Regions from separate parts of the Pseudomonas oryzihabitans genome, predicted to be linked through region 1. Evidence: predicted binding sites of a transcription regulator. Region 1 holds the regulator's gene; each other region holds the start of a gene.
The links. The regulator sigma-54, encoded in region 1, starts transcription at its own class of promoters, with help from an activator protein. The targets are predictions, from matches to a motif close to ANTGGCATNNANNTTGCTNT.
Positions count from the first base shown of each region.

Region 1 (5,545 bases):
AATGCACTAGGACATAGCCGTGCGGTCGAATTCCGTGACCGGACGGCCCAGATTCAGACGGTGCGCCGTGGCGCACCAGCCGTACTCCCCGCCGCCCCAGGGCAGTGGGTCCATACCAAAAACCACCATGGAGACATTCCGCATGCCGCATACTCTGCCTCAGCTGCCCTACGCCTACGACGCGCTGGAACCGCACGTCGATGCCCAGACCATGGAAATCCACCACACCAAGCACCACCAGACCTACATCAACAACCTGAACGCTGCGCTGGAAGGCACCGAGTTCGCCAATTTGTCGGCCGAAGAAGTGGTTCGTCAGCTGGATAAGCTGCCCCAGGACAAGCGCGGTGCCGTGCAGAACAACGGTGGCGGCCATGCCAACCACAGCCTGTTCTGGACCGTGATGGCCCCCAATGCCGGCGGCAAGCCCGAAGGCGCCCTGGCTGAAGCCATCGAGTCCCAGCTGGGCGGCTTCGATGCCTTCAAGGAGGCCTTCACCAAGGCTGCCCTGACCCGCTTCGGCAGCGGCTGGGCCTGGCTGAGCGTCACCCCCGAGAAGAAGCTGGTGGTCGAGAGCACCGGCAACCAGGACAGCCCGCTGATGACCGGCAATACCCCGATCCTCGGCCTGGACGTCTGGGAGCACGCCTACTACCTGCGCTACCAGAACCGTCGTCCCGAATACATCGGTGCCTTCTTCAACGTCATCAACTGGCCGGAAGTGTCCCGTCGCTACGAAGCGGCGCTGAACGCCTGAGTTGACGTCCAATAAAAAAAGCCGCCCTCGGGCGGCTTTTTTTATTGGGCGAAGCTGGAGCAGGGCCGATCACTCACCCTCGTCGAAGTAGTTGTTGATCAGTTCGATCAGGGCGCGCATGGCCTCGTCGCTCTGCTCACCCTCGGTTTCCAGTTGCAGCACCGTGCCCTTGCCGGCGGCCAGCATCATGACCGCCATGATGCTCTTGCCATCGACTGGCGGCTCGCCACTGCGGCCTACGCGGACGCTGGCAGGATAACGGCCGGCCACGCCGACGAACTTGGCGGCCGCGCGGGCGTGCAGGCCCAGCTTGTTGATGATGGTGATCTGTTGGGCAGGCATTGAGTCTGTCCTTGTCGAAACAAAACGGGCGTCAGAGATCGCGATGGCGGATCTGAACGTTCTTGAGCAGGTCTTTGAGTTCGCGACCCAGGCGGTCGGCCAGGTAGACCGAACGGTGATGACCGCCGGTACAGCCAATGGCCACGGTCACATAGGACCTGTTGTTGGCCGCGAAGCGCGGCAGCCACTTCACCAGGTAATCGCGGATGTCATTGTACAGGGTCTCTACCTCGGGCTGTTGCTCGAGATAATCGCGCACCTGGGCATCGAGTCCGGAAAAGTCGCGCAGGTCCGGTTTCCAGTAGGGATTGGGCAGGAAACGTACATCGAAGACCATGTCCGCATCCACCGGCAGGCCCCGCTTGAAGCCGAAGGATTCCACCAGGTAGGCGGTGCCGGGCTCGGGCGCGTTCAGCAGACGCAACTTGAGGATGTCACGCAGCTGATAGAGATTCAGGTGAGTGGTGTCGATCTTAAGATCGGACAGATCGGCGATGGGCGACAGCAGCACCTGCTCATCGTGGATGGCCTCGGCCAGCGATCTTTCCTGATTGGACAGCGGATGCCGGCGGCGCGTCTCGGAAAAGCGCTTGAGCAAGGTCTGGTCATCGGCGTCCAGATAGAGGATGTCGCAGCGGATGTTGCGGCTGCGCACCTGTTCGAGCAATTCGGGAAAGCGCTGCAGCTGGCTGGGCAGATTGCGTGCATCGATGGACAGGGCGACCTTGGGCTGAGGTCGTTCCATGTCGGTGAGGGCGTGCTGGGCCAGTTCGGGCAGAAGGCTGGCCGGCAGGTTGTCGATGCAGTAGAAGCCATTGTCCTCAAGCACGTTGAGCGCCGTACTCTTGCCCGACCCGGAACGTCCGCTCACGATGATGAGGTGCATGTCAGTGTCCGCTCTGGGCCTCGACGACGATCTGATAGAGCGCCTGGCTGTCCTTGGCCTTGCGTAGCCGTTCGCGGATGTCCGCGCGGTCCAGGATGCCGGCGATCTGGCGCAGCAGGGTCAGGTGCTGTTCGGTAGCGGCTTCGGGTACCAGCAGCACGAACACCAGGTCTACCGGTGCGCCATCCAGGGAGTCGAAGTCCACGGGTTGCTGCAGGTGGAAGAGGACGCACAGCGGCTGTTGCAGGCCCGCCAGGCGACAGTGGGGAATGGCAATGCCATTGCCGAAGCCAGTGGAGCCCAGGCGCTCGCGCGCCATCAGGCATTCATGGATGTGCGCCGCATCATGGCCAGGCAATTCCTGCGCGGCCAGTTCGGCGATACGTTCCAGTACGGCGGCTTTGCTGCCACCCGGCGCACCCGTCTGGGTGCGGCCGGGGGTCAGAATATTTTCGAGTCTGATCATAAAGCGGCGATCGAAACCTCAGCGGACGCCGACGCCCTGCTGGCGTTCGATCGATTTTTCCTTGTGTTTAATCAGTTGGCGGTCGAGCTTGTCGGCCAGGAGATCAATGGCGGCATACATGTCGTCATGCTCGGCGTTGGCGACCACCGCGGCGCCAGCGACGTGCAGGGTGGCTTCGGCTTTCTGCTTGAGCTTGTCCACTTCAAGAATGACCTGGACGTTGGTAATACGGTCGAAGTGCCGTTCGAGGCGGGCGAGTTTCTCGCCGATGTAGTCACGCAGGGCTTCTGTCACTTCAAGCTGATGGCCACTGATGTTGACTTGCATACCGCTTCTCCTTATTGCCGGGCTGCGATCGGCGAAGCTGCTCGCCGACATGACACGGGTCGATCGAGGCACGGTCACATCAGGACGCGTCAGAGGAGACGCTTGCGTTCGCTGGACGGAGCGATACCCAGGGATTCCCGATACTTAGCCACCGTGCGACGAGCGACTTGTATACCTTGCGATTCCAGTAAACCAGCGATCTTGCTGTCACTCAACGGCTTTTTCGCGTTTTCCGCCGCTACCAATTTCTTGATGATCGCGCGGATCGCGGTGGAGGAGCATTCGCCCCCTTCGGCGGTGCTGACGTGACTGGAGAAGAAATACTTGAGTTCGTAGATGCCACGCGGGGTGTGCATGAACTTCTGGGTGGTCACCCGGGAGATGGTCGACTCGTGCATGCCCACCGCCTCGGCGATGTCGTGCAGGACCAACGGCTTCATGGCCTCTTCGCCGTATTCGAGAAAACCCCGCTGGTGCTCGACGATCTGGGTCGCCACCTTCATCAGGGTCTCGTTGCGGCTCTGCAGGCTCTTGATGAACCAGCGCGCTTCCTGCAGCTGATTGCGCATGTATGTATTGTCGGCGCTGCTGTCGGCGCGTTTGACGAAGCCCGCATACTGGGGATTCACCCGTAGGCGCGGCATGGATTCCTGATTGAGCTCCACCAGCCAGCGCTCGTTGTGCTTGCGCACGATGACGTCCGGTACCACGTATTCGGCTTCGCCGGACTCGATCTGGGAGCCAGGCCGCGGATGCAGCGTCTGGATCAGCTCGATGATCGGCTTGAGTTCGTCTTCCTTGATCTTCATGCGCCGCATCAGCTGCGCGTAGTCGCGGCTGCCGAGCAGATCCAGGTAGTCACCGACCAGGCGCTTGGCCTCGCCGAGCAAGGGGAGGGTGGCCGGCAGTTGCGCCAGCTGGATCAGCAGGCATTCGCGCAGATTGCGAGCGGCGACGCCGGCGGGCTCGAATTGCTGGACCCGTCGGAGCACCACCTCGACTTCGTCGAGATCGACTTCCAGGTCCGGGTCGAGCGAGGCATGGATGTCTTCGAGGCTTTCCTGCAGGTAACCGTCGGTATCGATGCCATCGATGATGGCCAGCGCGATCAGCCGATCGAGGTCCGACATGGGTGCCAGGTTGAGCTGCCAGAGCAGATGCGTCTGCAGGCTCTCGCCCGCCGAGGTGCGAGTGGTGAAGTCCCACTCGTCGTCGTCACTGCTGGGCAGGCTGCTGGCGCTGGTCTGGTAGATGTCTTCCCAGGCCGTGTCGACCGGCAGCTCGCTGTCGCTGGGGATGCGCTCGCTCCACTCGGATTCGTCGGCCAGCTCGTTGGTGGCGACCGAGGTTTCCTTGAAGGTGGTTTCCATGTTGCCGGAGTTCGCGTGCTCGTCGCTTTCGCCCGAGGCTTCGCTCTGGTCGAAGTCTTCCCCGTCTTCCTGGCGTTCCAGCATCGGATTGGATTCCAGGGCTTCCTGGATTTCCTGCTGCAAATCGAGCGTCGAGAGCTGGAGCAGACGTATGGCTTGTTGCAGCTGCGGCGTCATCGTCAGCTGCTGGCCCATCTTGAGGACTAGCGATGGTTTCATGGCTGCGGAAATACACCTTGTCTACCGACGCGAACAGCGCCACCGAACCTCGCGAACCCTGCGAGCGTTAGCAAATTATATGCCTTGTTTCCCCGGGTTTGCCTAGAGGCGGAATTCGTGGCCCAGATAGACTTCCTTCACCAGGTCGTTGGCAAGGACTTCTTCGGCGGTGCCTTCGGCGATGAGCTGGCCGTCATTGACGATATAGGCCGTTTCGCAGATGGTCAGGGTTTCCCGCACGTTGTGATCGGTGATGAGCACACCGATGCCCTTGGCCTTGAGGTGGCGGATGATCTGCTTGATATCGCCCACCGAGATGGGGTCCACGCCCGCGAAGGGTTCGTCAAGCAGGATGAACTTGGGCGCGGTGGCGAGGGCGCGGGCGATCTCGACACGGCGTCTTTCACCGCCAGACAGGCTCATGCCCCGGTTGTCGCGGATGTGGGTGATGTGGAATTCCTGCAGCAGGCTTTCCAGCTCGCGCAGTCGTCCGGCCTTGTCCAGGTCCTTGCGGGTTTCCAGAATGCCAAGGATGTTGTCGGCCACGGTCAGCTTGCGAAAGATCGAGGCTTCTTGGGGCAGATAGCCGATCCCGGCACGGGCGCGGCCATGCATGGGCAGCGCGGTGACATCCTGGTCGTCGATCAGCACGCGACCCTGATCCGCCTTGACCAGGCCGACGATCATGTAGAAGCAGGTGGTCTTGCCGGCGCCATTCGGGCCGAGCAGGCCAACGATTTGGCCGCTGTCGATGCTGACGCTGACATCACGAACGACCTGACGACCCTTGTAGCTCTTGGCCAGATGCTGGGCTTTGAGCGTAACCGTCATTGTTTCTGCCCCGACTGCTGCTGATCCTTGGGCTGGATGACCATGTCGATCCGCGGCCGCGGCGTGGTGACCTTGCTGCCGTTGGCCCGTCCCGCATTGACGATCTGGCGCTGGGTGTCGTAGACGATCTTCTCGCCTTCGAAGGTGTTGCCCTGTTGGACCACCTTGGCCTGGTCGATCAGGATGATGCGGTTTTCCTGGGCGAAGTATTGGATGGTCAGGCCATAGGCCTTGACGATGTCCTTGTCCGCCGAGGGTTTCTGCTCGTAGTAGGCCGGTTTGCCCACTGCGGTGGCGACCTTGATATTGCCCTGGTTGTCCTGGGTCAAGGTCACGGTATTGCCGGT
Region 1 covers NZ_CP013987.1:1,337,481-1,343,025, forward strand. Annotated here, with positions in the region: gene APT59_RS05975 (superoxide dismutase) at 143-757, shown strand; gene APT59_RS05980 (HPr family phosphocarrier protein) at 827-1,099, opposite strand; gene rapZ (RNase adapter RapZ) at 1,131-1,985, opposite strand; gene ptsN (PTS IIA-like nitrogen regulatory protein PtsN) at 1,987-2,451, opposite strand; gene hpf (ribosome hibernation-promoting factor, HPF/YfiA family) at 2,470-2,778, opposite strand; gene APT59_RS06000 (RNA polymerase factor sigma-54) at 2,868-4,367, opposite strand; gene lptB (LPS export ABC transporter ATP-binding protein) at 4,470-5,198, opposite strand; gene lptA (lipopolysaccharide transport periplasmic protein LptA) at 5,195-5,545, opposite strand, start outside.

Region 2 (5,545 bases), 1.9 Mb from region 1:
GGCTTCGCCGAGGCTGGCGGCCTCGTCCAGCTTGGTCAGCACGCAGCCGCTCAGGCCGCAGCGCCGATAGCTGTGATAGGCCGCCTTGAGCACCTGGCTCTGGCTGGTGACACCCAGCACCAGGTAATTGCGAATCTTCAGCTGGCGGTTCGCCAGGGCTTCGAGCTGCGCCTTGAGCGCCGGATCGTTGGCGGGCATGCCCGCGGTATCGATCAGCACCAGACGCTTGCGTGCCAGGGGCGCCAGGGCCTGCGCCAGGGACTGGCCCGGATCGACCAGGGTCACCGGTACGTCGAGGATGCGGCCCAGGGTCTTGATCTGCTCCTGGGCACCGATGCGGAAGCTGTCCATGCTGACCAGCGCCAGACTCTGGGGACCGTACTTGAGCACGTAGTTGGCGGCGAGCTTGGCCAGGGTGGTGGTCTTGCCCATTCCGGCCGGGCCGACGAAGGCGACGATGCCGCCCTCCTCCAAAATCTTGGCGTCAGTGGTCTTGGCCAGCTGGGCGAAGTTGGCCAGCAGCATGCGCCAGGCATGGCGCGGGTCCTGGATCTTGGCCACGCTGTCGAGCAGGTGGCGGGCCAGGTCGGCCGGCAGCCCCATGCGTTGCAGACGGCGCCAGAGGCCGGCCTGCTCCGGACGGGTGGACTGCACCTGCGTCCAGGCCATGGAGCCCAGCTGGACTTCCAGCAGTTCACGCAGGCCACTGAGTTCGCTGCGCATGGCTTCCAGGGCGCGGCGGTCTTCCGATGCGGCGCTGGCGGCAGCTGCCGCAGCAGCCGGTTGGGGGGCACGCGGCGGGGCGATCACCGGCTCGCGACGACTGTCGGCGGCACTGATGGCGCCGAGCAGCTGCTTGTCCTTGGGCGCGGCCGAGGGCACGCCCGGCGCGCGGATGCTGAGGTCGGCATGGGCCTGGGCGATCTTCGCATGTGTCTTGCGCAACTCCGCCTGCAGCTCCGCGTTGGGCGCAGCCGGTGCCGGAGCCTGGTAGTCCAGCGCCGCGGTCAGCTCGACCCCGCCGGCGACCCGGCGGTTGCTGAGGATGGCGGCATCCGGGCCCAGCTCGTCGCGTACCAGCTTCATGGCTTGACGCATATCGGCAGCGAAGAAACGTTTGACTTGCATGATCTAGACCTCAGCCATTCTGGCCAACGGTAGCGACGATGGTGACCTGCTTGTTGTCCGGAATTTCCTGGTAGGCCAGTACACTCATGTTCGGCGCTGCCATCCGGGCGAAGCGGGACATCATCCCGCGGATCGCACCAGCTACCAGCAGCACCACTGGCTTACCCATCATTTCCTGACGCTGCGCTGCCTCGATAAGGGAACGCTGCAGTTTTTCAGCCATGCCAGGCTCAAGGAACATACCGTCCTCGGCGCCCTGACCGGCCTTCTGCATACTACTTAGCAACATCTGTTCCAACCTTGGCTCAAGGGTGATAACAGGCAGCTCAGGCTCCATTCCTACGATGTTCTGGACGATTGCGCGGGACAACGCGACTCGTACGGCACCGGCGATGGCGGCGGGATCTTGACTCCGCGGACCGACGTTGGCGATGGCTTCGGCGATGGTGCGGATGTCGCGGACCGGTACCTGCTCCTGCAGCAGCTGCTGGAGGATCTTGAGCAGGGTCGACAGGGAGACGATGCCGGGCACCAGTTCTTCGGCCAGCTTGGGCGAACTCTTGGCCAGCACCTGCAGCAATTGCTGGACTTCTTCGTGACCAATCAGCTCGTGGGCATGCTTGAAGAGGATCTGGTTGAGGTGGGTGGCGACCACGGTACTGGCGTCCACCACGGTGTAACCCAGGGATTGGGCCTGGTCACGCTGGGTGACGTCGATCCAGACGGCTTCCAGACCGAATGCCGGATCCTTGGCGGCGACGCCATTGAGGGAGCCATAGACCTGACCGGGGTTGATCGCCAGTTCGCGGTCGGGATAGATCTCGGCCTCGGCCACGCTCACGCCCATCAACGTCAGACGATAGGCATTGGGCAGCAGGTCCAGGTTGTCGCGAATATGGACCGAGGGCATAAGAAAGCCGAGGTCCTGGGACAGCTTCTTGCGCACGCCCTTGATCCGCGCCAGCAGTTGGCCACCCTGGTTGCGATCGACCATGGGGATCAGCCGGTAGCCGACTTCCAGACCCACCATGTCCACCGGGGTCACGTCGTCCCAACCCAGCTCCTTGGCCTCGGCCGGGCGCTGCACGGGGGCCAGGTCCTGCTGCTTCTTGGCTTCGACTTCGGCGGTCTGCTTGGCCTGGCGCTGGCGCTTGTAGATCAGCCAGGCACCGGCGGCGGCACCACCGCCCAGACCAAGGAACGGCAGGTGCGGCATGCCCGGCACCAGGCCCATGGCGATGATGATGAAGGCCGATACCGCCAGCGCTTTGGGCGAGGCAAACATCTGACGATTGACTTGCTGACCCATGTCCTCGGCGGAAGAGACGCGGGTCACCATGATGGCGGCGGCGACCGACAGCAGCAGCGACGGGACCTGGGCCACCAGGCCGTCACCGATGGTCAGCAGGGCGTAGATGCGGGCAGCGTCGCCGAACGACAGACTGTGCTGGGCCATGCCGATGGCCATGCCGCCGATGAGGTTGATGAAGAGGATCAGCAGGCCGGCGACGGCGTCACCGCGCACGAACTTGCTGGCACCGTCCATGGAGCCGTAGAAATCGGCTTCCTGGCCCACTTCGGTCCGGCGCTTCTTGGCTTCGTTCTGGTCGATGATGCCGGCGTTGAGGTCGGCGTCGATGGCCATCTGCTTGCCGGGCATGGCATCCAGGGTGAAGCGCGCCGACACCTCGGAGATGCGGCCGGCACCCTTGGTCACCACCACGAAGTTGATGATCATGAGGATGGCGAACACCACCGCACCGACCACGTAGTTGCCGCCGACCACCACCTCACCGAAGGCCTGGATGACCTTGCCCGCGGCGTCGTGGCCATCCTGGCCGTGCAGCAATACCACGCGGCTCGAGGCCACGTTCAGCGCCAGGCGCAACAGGGTCGACACCAGCAGGATGGTCGGGAAGACGGCGAAGTCCAGCGGCCGCAAGGCGTAGACGCTGACCAGCAGGACCACGATCGACAAGGCGATGTTGAAGGTGAACAGCACGTCCAGCAGGAACGGCGGCATCGGCAGGGTCATCATGGCGAGCATCGCCAGGACGGCCAGCGGCACGCCCAGGTTGCCGCGAGCCAGACCGCGCATGTTGCCCATCATCAGGGATTTATCGACTTTCACACCCATTCCTCGCTTGCCGGTGCCGTCGTCACGGAAAGTTGACGCAGCGCACTGTTCGCAGAGGCCTGAGCAAGCTCCGGGCCAACTGCCCAACAGCTTGAATCCGCAAGGTTTTCCGGAGGCGATACAGGACTGGTTACGGATCGGTGGAGCGGCGGGCTGAACCCCAGGTGAAAGACGCGAGTCTGTCTAGGGACCTGCGCTAGCGCGCCTATCCGAGGAGCATCATGATGAAAATCTGGACCGCGACGCTGTTGGCCACCTGCCTGGCCGGCACTGCCCAGGCGGCTGAATCCCTGACGATTCCCGTGAACAAGGTCACGACCGACGGTGTGGGTGAAAGCGTCGGCAGCGTGCAGGTGACCCGCTCGAAATATGGCCTGGTCTTCACCCCCGACCTCAAGGGCCTGGAGCCGGGGATCCATGGTTTCCACGTCCATACCAAGCCCAACTGCGGCCCGGCCGAGGTGAATGGCACCTTGACCGCTGGCGGCGCCGCGGGTGGTCATCTTGATCCGCGCAACACCGGCAAGCACAGCGCGCCCTGGTCGGACGATGGTCACCTGGGCGAACTGCCGGCGCTCTATGTGACCGCCGACGGCCAGGCCACCCAGCCGGTGCTGGCGCCACGCATCAAGCGTCTCGAAGAGATCAAGGGCCATGCCCTGATGGTACATGCCGGAGGCGACAACTACTCCGATCAGCCCAAGCCCCTGGGCGGTGGCGGCGCCCGCGTCGCCTGCGGCGTCATCAAGTAGGCGCCTTCCCCTCCTCGTCCCGCCGCAGATCCGGCGGGATGGGCAGGTCTGACAGCTTGGGCTTGCGGCCACGTCCGGCGCGGAATTGCCTGAGCTGATAGACATAGGCCAGGACCTGAGCCACGGCCACATAGAGCCCGGCCGGAATCTCCTGATCCACATCGGTTGAGTAATACACCGCCCGCGCCAGGCCGGGTGATTCCAGCAGCGAGACCTGGTGTTCCTGGGCGATCTCGCGAATCTTCAGCGCAGTGAAATCGCTGCCCTTGGCCACCAGCACCGGCGCCCCGCCCTTGGCCGCATCGTACTTGAGGGCCACGGCGAAGTGGGTCGGGTTGGTGATGACCACATCGGCATTGGGCACCTCGGCCATCATCCGCTGCTGCGCCATCTGCCGCTGCATCTGGCGAATCTTGCCCTTGACCTCCGGCTTGCCCTCGCTGTCCTTGTATTCGTCCTTGATCTCCTGCTTGGTCATCATCAGTTTCTTGCGATTGCTGAAGATCTGGAAGGGCACGTCCACGGCTGCGATGATCAACAATCCCAGCGCCAGCAGCAGCGTGGCATGCCCCACCACCTGCATACTGTGCAGCAGCGCCTGCTCCAGCGGCAGCTTGGCGATCTGCAGCAACGCCGTGCGCTCGCTCATCAGCACCAGCACCGACACGCCGAGGATGATGAAGAACTTGCCCAGCGCCTTGAGCAGCTCCACCAGGGAGTTCTTGGAGAACATGCGTGTGATGCCGGACAGCGGATTCATCCGACTCGGCTTGGGCGCCAGCACCTTGCCGGAAAACAGGAAGCCGCCCAGGGCGATATGGCCGACGATGGCGGCGATCACCACCAAGACAATCATTGGCACCATCCCCAGCATCGCCGCCTTGCCCGAGGCCAGCAGGAAGGTGCCCATGAAGCGTTCGTCCATGACCTCTTCGCGTCGCAACGAGAAGTTGCTGCGCATCACCTCCAGCAGCTTGCCACCGAGGAAGGCGCCGTACATCAGCAGGCCGCCAACACCCGACAGCATGACTGCCACCGTACCGAGTTCGCGTGATCGCGGGAGCTGCCCCTCCTCCCGAGAATCACGCTTGCGTTTCTCGGTGGGGTCTTCTGTGCGGTCTTCGCCATCGGATTCAGCCATGCGGCATACCTCCTAGCGTTCGCGGGCGAGTTCGCGCAGCCATTGCAGCGCCTCGCTGGCGAGACTTTCGTAGTGGGACAGGATATCGGCGGTGCCAAGCCAGACGATCACCATGCCCAGCACCACGATCAGCGGCATGCCGACGGAAAAGATGTTCAGCTGCGGCGCCGCGCGGGTCATGATGCCGAAGGCGATGTTGACCACCAGCAGCGCGGTGATGGCTGGCAGGACCAACAGGATGCCGGCACCCAGTACCCAGCCCAGCCGGCCGGCGATCTGCCAGAAATGCTCGACGCTCAGGGTATCCCCTACCGGCAGGGTGACGAAGCTCTCGGCAAGGATCTCGAACACCACCAGATGACCGTTCATGGCCAGGAACAGCAGCGT
Region 2 covers NZ_CP013987.1:3,228,144-3,233,688, forward strand. Annotated here, with positions in the region: gene flhF (flagellar biosynthesis protein FlhF) at 1-1,128, opposite strand, end outside; gene flhA (flagellar biosynthesis protein FlhA) at 1,139-3,238, opposite strand; gene sodC (superoxide dismutase family protein) at 3,490-4,017, shown strand; gene flhB (flagellar biosynthesis protein FlhB) at 4,010-5,158, opposite strand; gene fliR (flagellar biosynthetic protein FliR) at 5,171-5,545, opposite strand, start outside.
Region 2: a site for sigma-54 is predicted at 3,326-3,345, ahead of flhA (flagellar biosynthesis protein FlhA). Genes of this name have one in related genera too.

Region 3 (5,545 bases), 1.7 Mb from region 1:
ACGCTGCCGGTATTCCACTGTATGTCTATTCCTCGGGCTCGGTGCAGGCGCAGAAGCTGATCTTCGGCTGCTCCGAGCATGGTGATCTCACTCCGCTGTTTTCCGGGTATTTCGATACCCTGACCGGCGGCAAGCGCGAGGCCGAGTCCTATGCGCGCATTGCCTCGGCTACCACCCACGTGCCGGCGGAACTGCTGTTCCTATCCGACGTGGTGGAAGAGCTGGATGCCGCGCGGCAGGCCGGTCTGCCCACCTGTGGCCTGGTGCGTGCCGGCGGCCAGCTGGGCGATCATCCTTGCGTTACGTCCTTCGCCGACATCGATCTCACCGCTTTCGGTTGAGGCCCACGGCTGGCGCCGCTGCCAAGCGAGCCGGCCGAACTCCACGCCCTCATCGCCAGTCCCAATTGACGAGACCTTTGTCCTCGCAACGGGAGTCGCGACATGATCAATTCCACCATCGGCGGTGTACTGGGCTTCATCGTCTTCCTGCTCGACATCTGGGCAATCGTCAATGTGATCCGCAGTGATAGCACCAGCAACGCCAAGATCGTTTGGACGGTGCTCATCATCGTACTGCCGGTGATCGGCCTGATCGCCTGGGCCGCCGCCGGTCCGCGCGGCAATCGATCGGCCACCGCGCCTACCCATAAAGGCTAGTCAGCGCAACGCTGGAGCCTGTCACATCCAGCTCTTACAATGCCCGGCTTTTGGTCGGGCATTGTCTGTCTCGGCCAGCTACCTGCGGAGATCGACATGAGCGACTACCTGGAAACCCTCTACGACGGCTACGGTCAGCGGTTCACCGTCGAACGCCTGCTCCACGAGGTGCGGACCGAGCATCAGCATCTGGTGATCTTCGAGAACGCGGTGCTGGGCAAGGTCATGGCCCTGGATGGCGTCATCCAGACCACCGAGGCCGATGAATTCATCTATCACGAGATGCTGACCCAGGTGCCCCTGCTTGCCCATCCGGCCCCGCGGCGGGTGCTCATCATCGGCGGTGGTGACGGCGGCATCCTGCGTGAAGTGGCCAAGCATCAGGGCGTCGAGCACATCACCATGGTCGAGATCGACGGCTCGGTGGTGGAGATGTGCAAGGAATACTTCCCCGGTCATTCGGCGGGCGCCTTCGACGATCCGCGCCTGAATCTGGTGATCGACGACGGCATGAATTTCGTCGCCAACACCACCGAGCGCTACGACGTCATCATCTCCGATTCCACCGACCCCATCGGCCCGGCCGAGGTGCTCTTTTCCGAGAATTTCTATGAGGCCTGCCACCGCTGCCTGAACGACAACGGTGTGATGGTCGCGCAGAACGGTACCCCGTTCCTGCAGCTGGACGAGGTCAAGACCACCGCCAGCCGCCTGTCCGGGCTGTTCGCCGATTGGCACTTTTATCTGTCGGCGGTGCCTACCTACATAGGGGGCGTCATGACCCTGGCCTGGGGTAGCAAGGACCCGACCTTGCGTCGGCAGAGTGCCGAAACCCTGGCGCAACGCTACAGTGATACAGGCATCCAGACCCGTTATTACACCCCGGAGCTGCATGCCGCTGCCTTTGCTCTACCTCGATACGTGCTGGAGGCCATCGGCAAGGCGTAAGCCCTGGCGGTCGCGGCACCGTTCGAGTTCTCAGCCGCGACTCGCTGGCGTCGGTAGCGATGGCCAGCGAGACGATCATCCGAACCAGAGGAGGGAAGTCCTATGTCCTTGTCGTTTGCCGATGATGTGAGCTTGAACCTGCTGCAGCGGATGAAAGAGGGCGGCTTCGATTTCGCCCGCTTTCATCCCATCGACTTCTTCGCCATCTTCGCCGATGAAGGCAAGGCCCGCATCGCTGCGGACCAATTTCACGGCGAGTCCCTCAACGCCCAGGTGGTGCCCCACGAAGAGGGCGGTTGGCACCTGCAGGTCAGCAAGGTGATGTTCGCCACCCACGCCACCATCGATGATTTCGAAAGCGATCTCGAGGCCGTGGTGGTACCCCTCGGCGGGCAGCTTGATGGCTGGGGCGTCACCCAGGAAGTCAACCGCAGCCCTGCCTGATCCCACGCGTTGCGAGGCGGCATCCCGGACGGGATGCCCGTCTCATCTCCGGTAACCGTCGCGCCCCTCAATCATCGCACTTTCCGCTTGGCGCACCGTCTTAGGCTCATGACGGAAACGTTGCGGTGCATGCGCACGCTTACGTGCCTGGCTTTGGTGCACCGCGCGCCTCGCAGCTACGCGAGGGCCTGATCTTGAGGGCCCTTACGGTGGCACGCGGCTTGCGACGCTGCACCGTGGGTGACAAGGAGATCGGCATGAGCCGCCAACTGTATAACGAGATGTATGACGTCCAGGCGCAATGCCGACCGCACTATGGTCGCTATGCCCAGTGGCTGAAGGAAACACCCCCTGAACTCCTGGCCCAGCGCCGCCGCGAAGCCGACTTGCTGTTCCATCGCGCGGGTATCACCTTCACCCTTTATGGCGACGAGCAGGGCACGGAACGTCTGATTCCCTTCGACGCCCTGCCGCGGGCGATTCCTGCCAGCGAGTGGCAGATCATCGAGCGCGGCTGCATTCAGCGGGTCCAGGCGCTGAACATGTTTCTCCATGACCTCTATCATGACCAGCGCATCATCAAGGCAGGGGTCATTCCGGCCGAGCAGGTGCTGGCCAACGACCAGTACCAGCTGGCCATGCAGGGGCTGGATTTGCCCAACGGCATCTATGCCCATATCGCCGGTGTCGATCTGGTCCGCGACGGCGATGGTGCCTACTACGTGCTGGAAGACAACCTGCGCACTCCGAGCGGGGTGTCCTACATGCTCGAGAACCGCAAGATGATGATGCGGTTGTTTCCCGAGCTGTTCACCCTGGAGCGCATCGCGCCCATCGACCACTATCCGAACATCCTGCTCGATACCTTGCGCAGCTCCACCCCGGTCAATAACCCCACGGTGGTGGTCCTCACACCAGGCCGTTTCAACAGCGCCTACTTCGAACATGCCTTCCTGGCTCGTGAGATGGGCGTGGAACTGGTGGAGGGGGCCGACTTGCTGGTGCGCGACGAACAGGTGTTCATGCGTACCACGTCGGGCTTCCGAAAGGTCGATGTCATCTACCGACGTCTCGACGATGCCTTCCTCGATCCCCTGGCCTTCAATCCGGACTCCATGCTCGGCGTGCCGGGCCTGCTGGCCGCCTATCGCGCCGGTAACGTCATCCTGGCCAATGCCATCGGCACCGGGGTCGCTGACGACAAGTCGATCTATCCCTATGTGCCGGAGATGATCCGCTTCTATCTCAGTGAGGAACCCATCCTCTACAACGTGCCCACCTGGCAGTGCCGCAAGCCGGACGAGCTGTCCCATGTGCTGGCCAATCTGCCCGAGCTGGTCGTCAAGGAAGTCCATGGCTCCGGCGGCTACGGCATGCTGGTCGGCCCCACCGCCAGCAGCATGGAGATCGAAGCCTTTCGCGCGCGGCTCAAGGCCAATCCCAGCGCCTACATCGCCCAACCGACCCTGTCGCTGTCCACCTGTCCGACCTTCGTCGAAAGCGGCATCGCGCCGCGGCACATCGACCTGCGGCCCTTCGTGCTGTCCGGGCGCAAGACGCGTCTGGTGCCCGGCGGCCTGACCCGGGTCGCGCTGCGGGAAGGCTCGCTGGTGGTGAATTCCTCCCAAGGCGGCGGCACCAAGGACACCTGGGTGGTCCAGGACTAGATCGCCACAGAACAGTGGCCGCCACGGCGGCCCCGCAAGGACCTTTGAAAGGCGACCCCACCATGTTGAGTCGTACCGCTGCCGATCTGTACTGGATGTCCCGCAACCTTGAGCGCGCCGAGAATCTCGCGCGGATGCTGGACGTGAGCTATTCGCTGTCGATGATGCCGCAGAGCGGGCAGGGCGGAGGCCTGGATGAACTGGCCATGCCGCTGCTCATCACCGGCACCCTGGATGACTACCGGGAAAAGCACGGGGCCCTGCACCCCGAGCGCCTGCTGCACTTCTTCGCCCTGGACGAGCGCAATCCCGGCAGCATCTATTGCTGCCTGCAGGCCGCGCGCAGCAATGCCCACGCGGTGCGTGGACGCATCACCGCCGACATGTGGGAGAACGTCAACGCCACGTGGCTGGAGATGCGCGAGATCGCCGTCACCGGCCTGATCCGTTTCGGCATCAGCCGCTTCTGCGAATGGGTCAAGGAGAGATCCCACCTGTTCCGTGGGGCCACCGTCGGCACCATCATGAGAAACGACGCCTATCGTTTCATCCGCCTGGGCACCTTCGTCGAGCGCGCCGACAACACTCTGCGCATGCTCGACGCCCGCTACCAGGTACTGGGCGAGGAGGAGGCCGAAGCCATCAGCGACGCCTCCGCCCGCGGCTTCTATCAGTGGAGTGCGCTCTTGCGCGCCCTGAGCGCCTTCGAGGCCTACACCGAGCTCTATCGCGATGCCCTCAATGTGCGCAACGGTGCCGAGTTGCTGTTGTTGCAGGAAGACCTGCCACGCTCGCTGCTGGCCTGCGTGATCGAACTGCACCGGGTGCTGGCCAGCCTGCCCGGCGAGAACGGCCGCGAGGCCAAGCGCCTGGCCGCCGGCCTGGAGGCGCGGCTGCGCTATACCAGCATCGACGAGGTGCTGGACGAAGGGCTGCATGCCTGGATCGGCGGCTTCATCGTCCATGTCCGCCAGCTCGCCAGCGCCATCAACACCGCTTATCTGGAGGCCGTATGAGGCTCGCGATCCATCACGAAACGCTGTATCGCTACGCCGACCAGGTTCGCGCCAGCATCCAGTACCTGCGGCTCACGCCCCAGGATGACGCGCGTCAGCGAATCCTCGGCTGGGAACTGTCGTTGCCGCGCCCGGCGCGGGCACAGCGCGATCCCTTCGGCAACATCCTGCATGTCCTGACCCTGGACACCCCGCATGACGCCATCACCATCACCGCCAGTGGTCAGGTGGAAATCGACGAGGGCTTCGAATCCGAGCCCTGCCAGGCCTCACCCTTTCCCTTCCTGCGTCAGACCCGCCTGACGGACGCCGACGAGGCCCTGACGGCCTTCGCCCGTGACATCTGCGACGGTCGCCGGGATCGCGCCACGCTGATCCAGCTCATGGAGAGGCTACACGAGCGCATGACCTATCTACCCGGTTCCACCGAGGTTGACGGCAACGCCGCCCAGGCTTTCGCCAAGGGCGCTGGCGTCTGCCAGGACCATGCCCATGCCTTCCTGGCCTGCGCCCGCAGTCTGGGCATTCCGGCGCGCTACGTGTCCGGCTATCTATGCACCGACGACAGCGCACACCTCTCCAGCCATGCCTGGGCCGAAGCCTGGCATGAAGGTGCCTGGTACAGCTATGACGTCACCAATCGCCTGATCCGGCCTGAGCGCCACCTGCGCCTGGCCATAGGCCTGGACTACCTCGATGCCTGTCCGGTACGGGGCATGCGCCGGGGTGGTGGGGTAGAGCAGATGGAAGCCAGGGTGCTGGTCGAGCCGCTGCAGCAGGTGCAGCAACAGCAATGATCAAAGGTGCCTGC
Region 3 covers NZ_CP013987.1:3,087,053-3,092,597, reverse strand. Annotated here, with positions in the region: gene mtnC (acireductone synthase) at 1-341, shown strand, start outside; gene APT59_RS14070 (PLD nuclease N-terminal domain-containing protein) at 447-659, shown strand; gene speE (polyamine aminopropyltransferase) at 756-1,607, shown strand; gene APT59_RS14060 (ribonuclease E inhibitor RraB) at 1,710-2,051, shown strand; gene APT59_RS14055 (circularly permuted type 2 ATP-grasp protein) at 2,309-3,718, shown strand; gene APT59_RS14050 (alpha-E domain-containing protein) at 3,781-4,734, shown strand; gene APT59_RS14045 (transglutaminase family protein) at 4,731-5,531, shown strand.
Region 3: a site for sigma-54 is predicted at 2,260-2,279, ahead of APT59_RS14055 (circularly permuted type 2 ATP-grasp protein). Genes of this name have one in related genera too.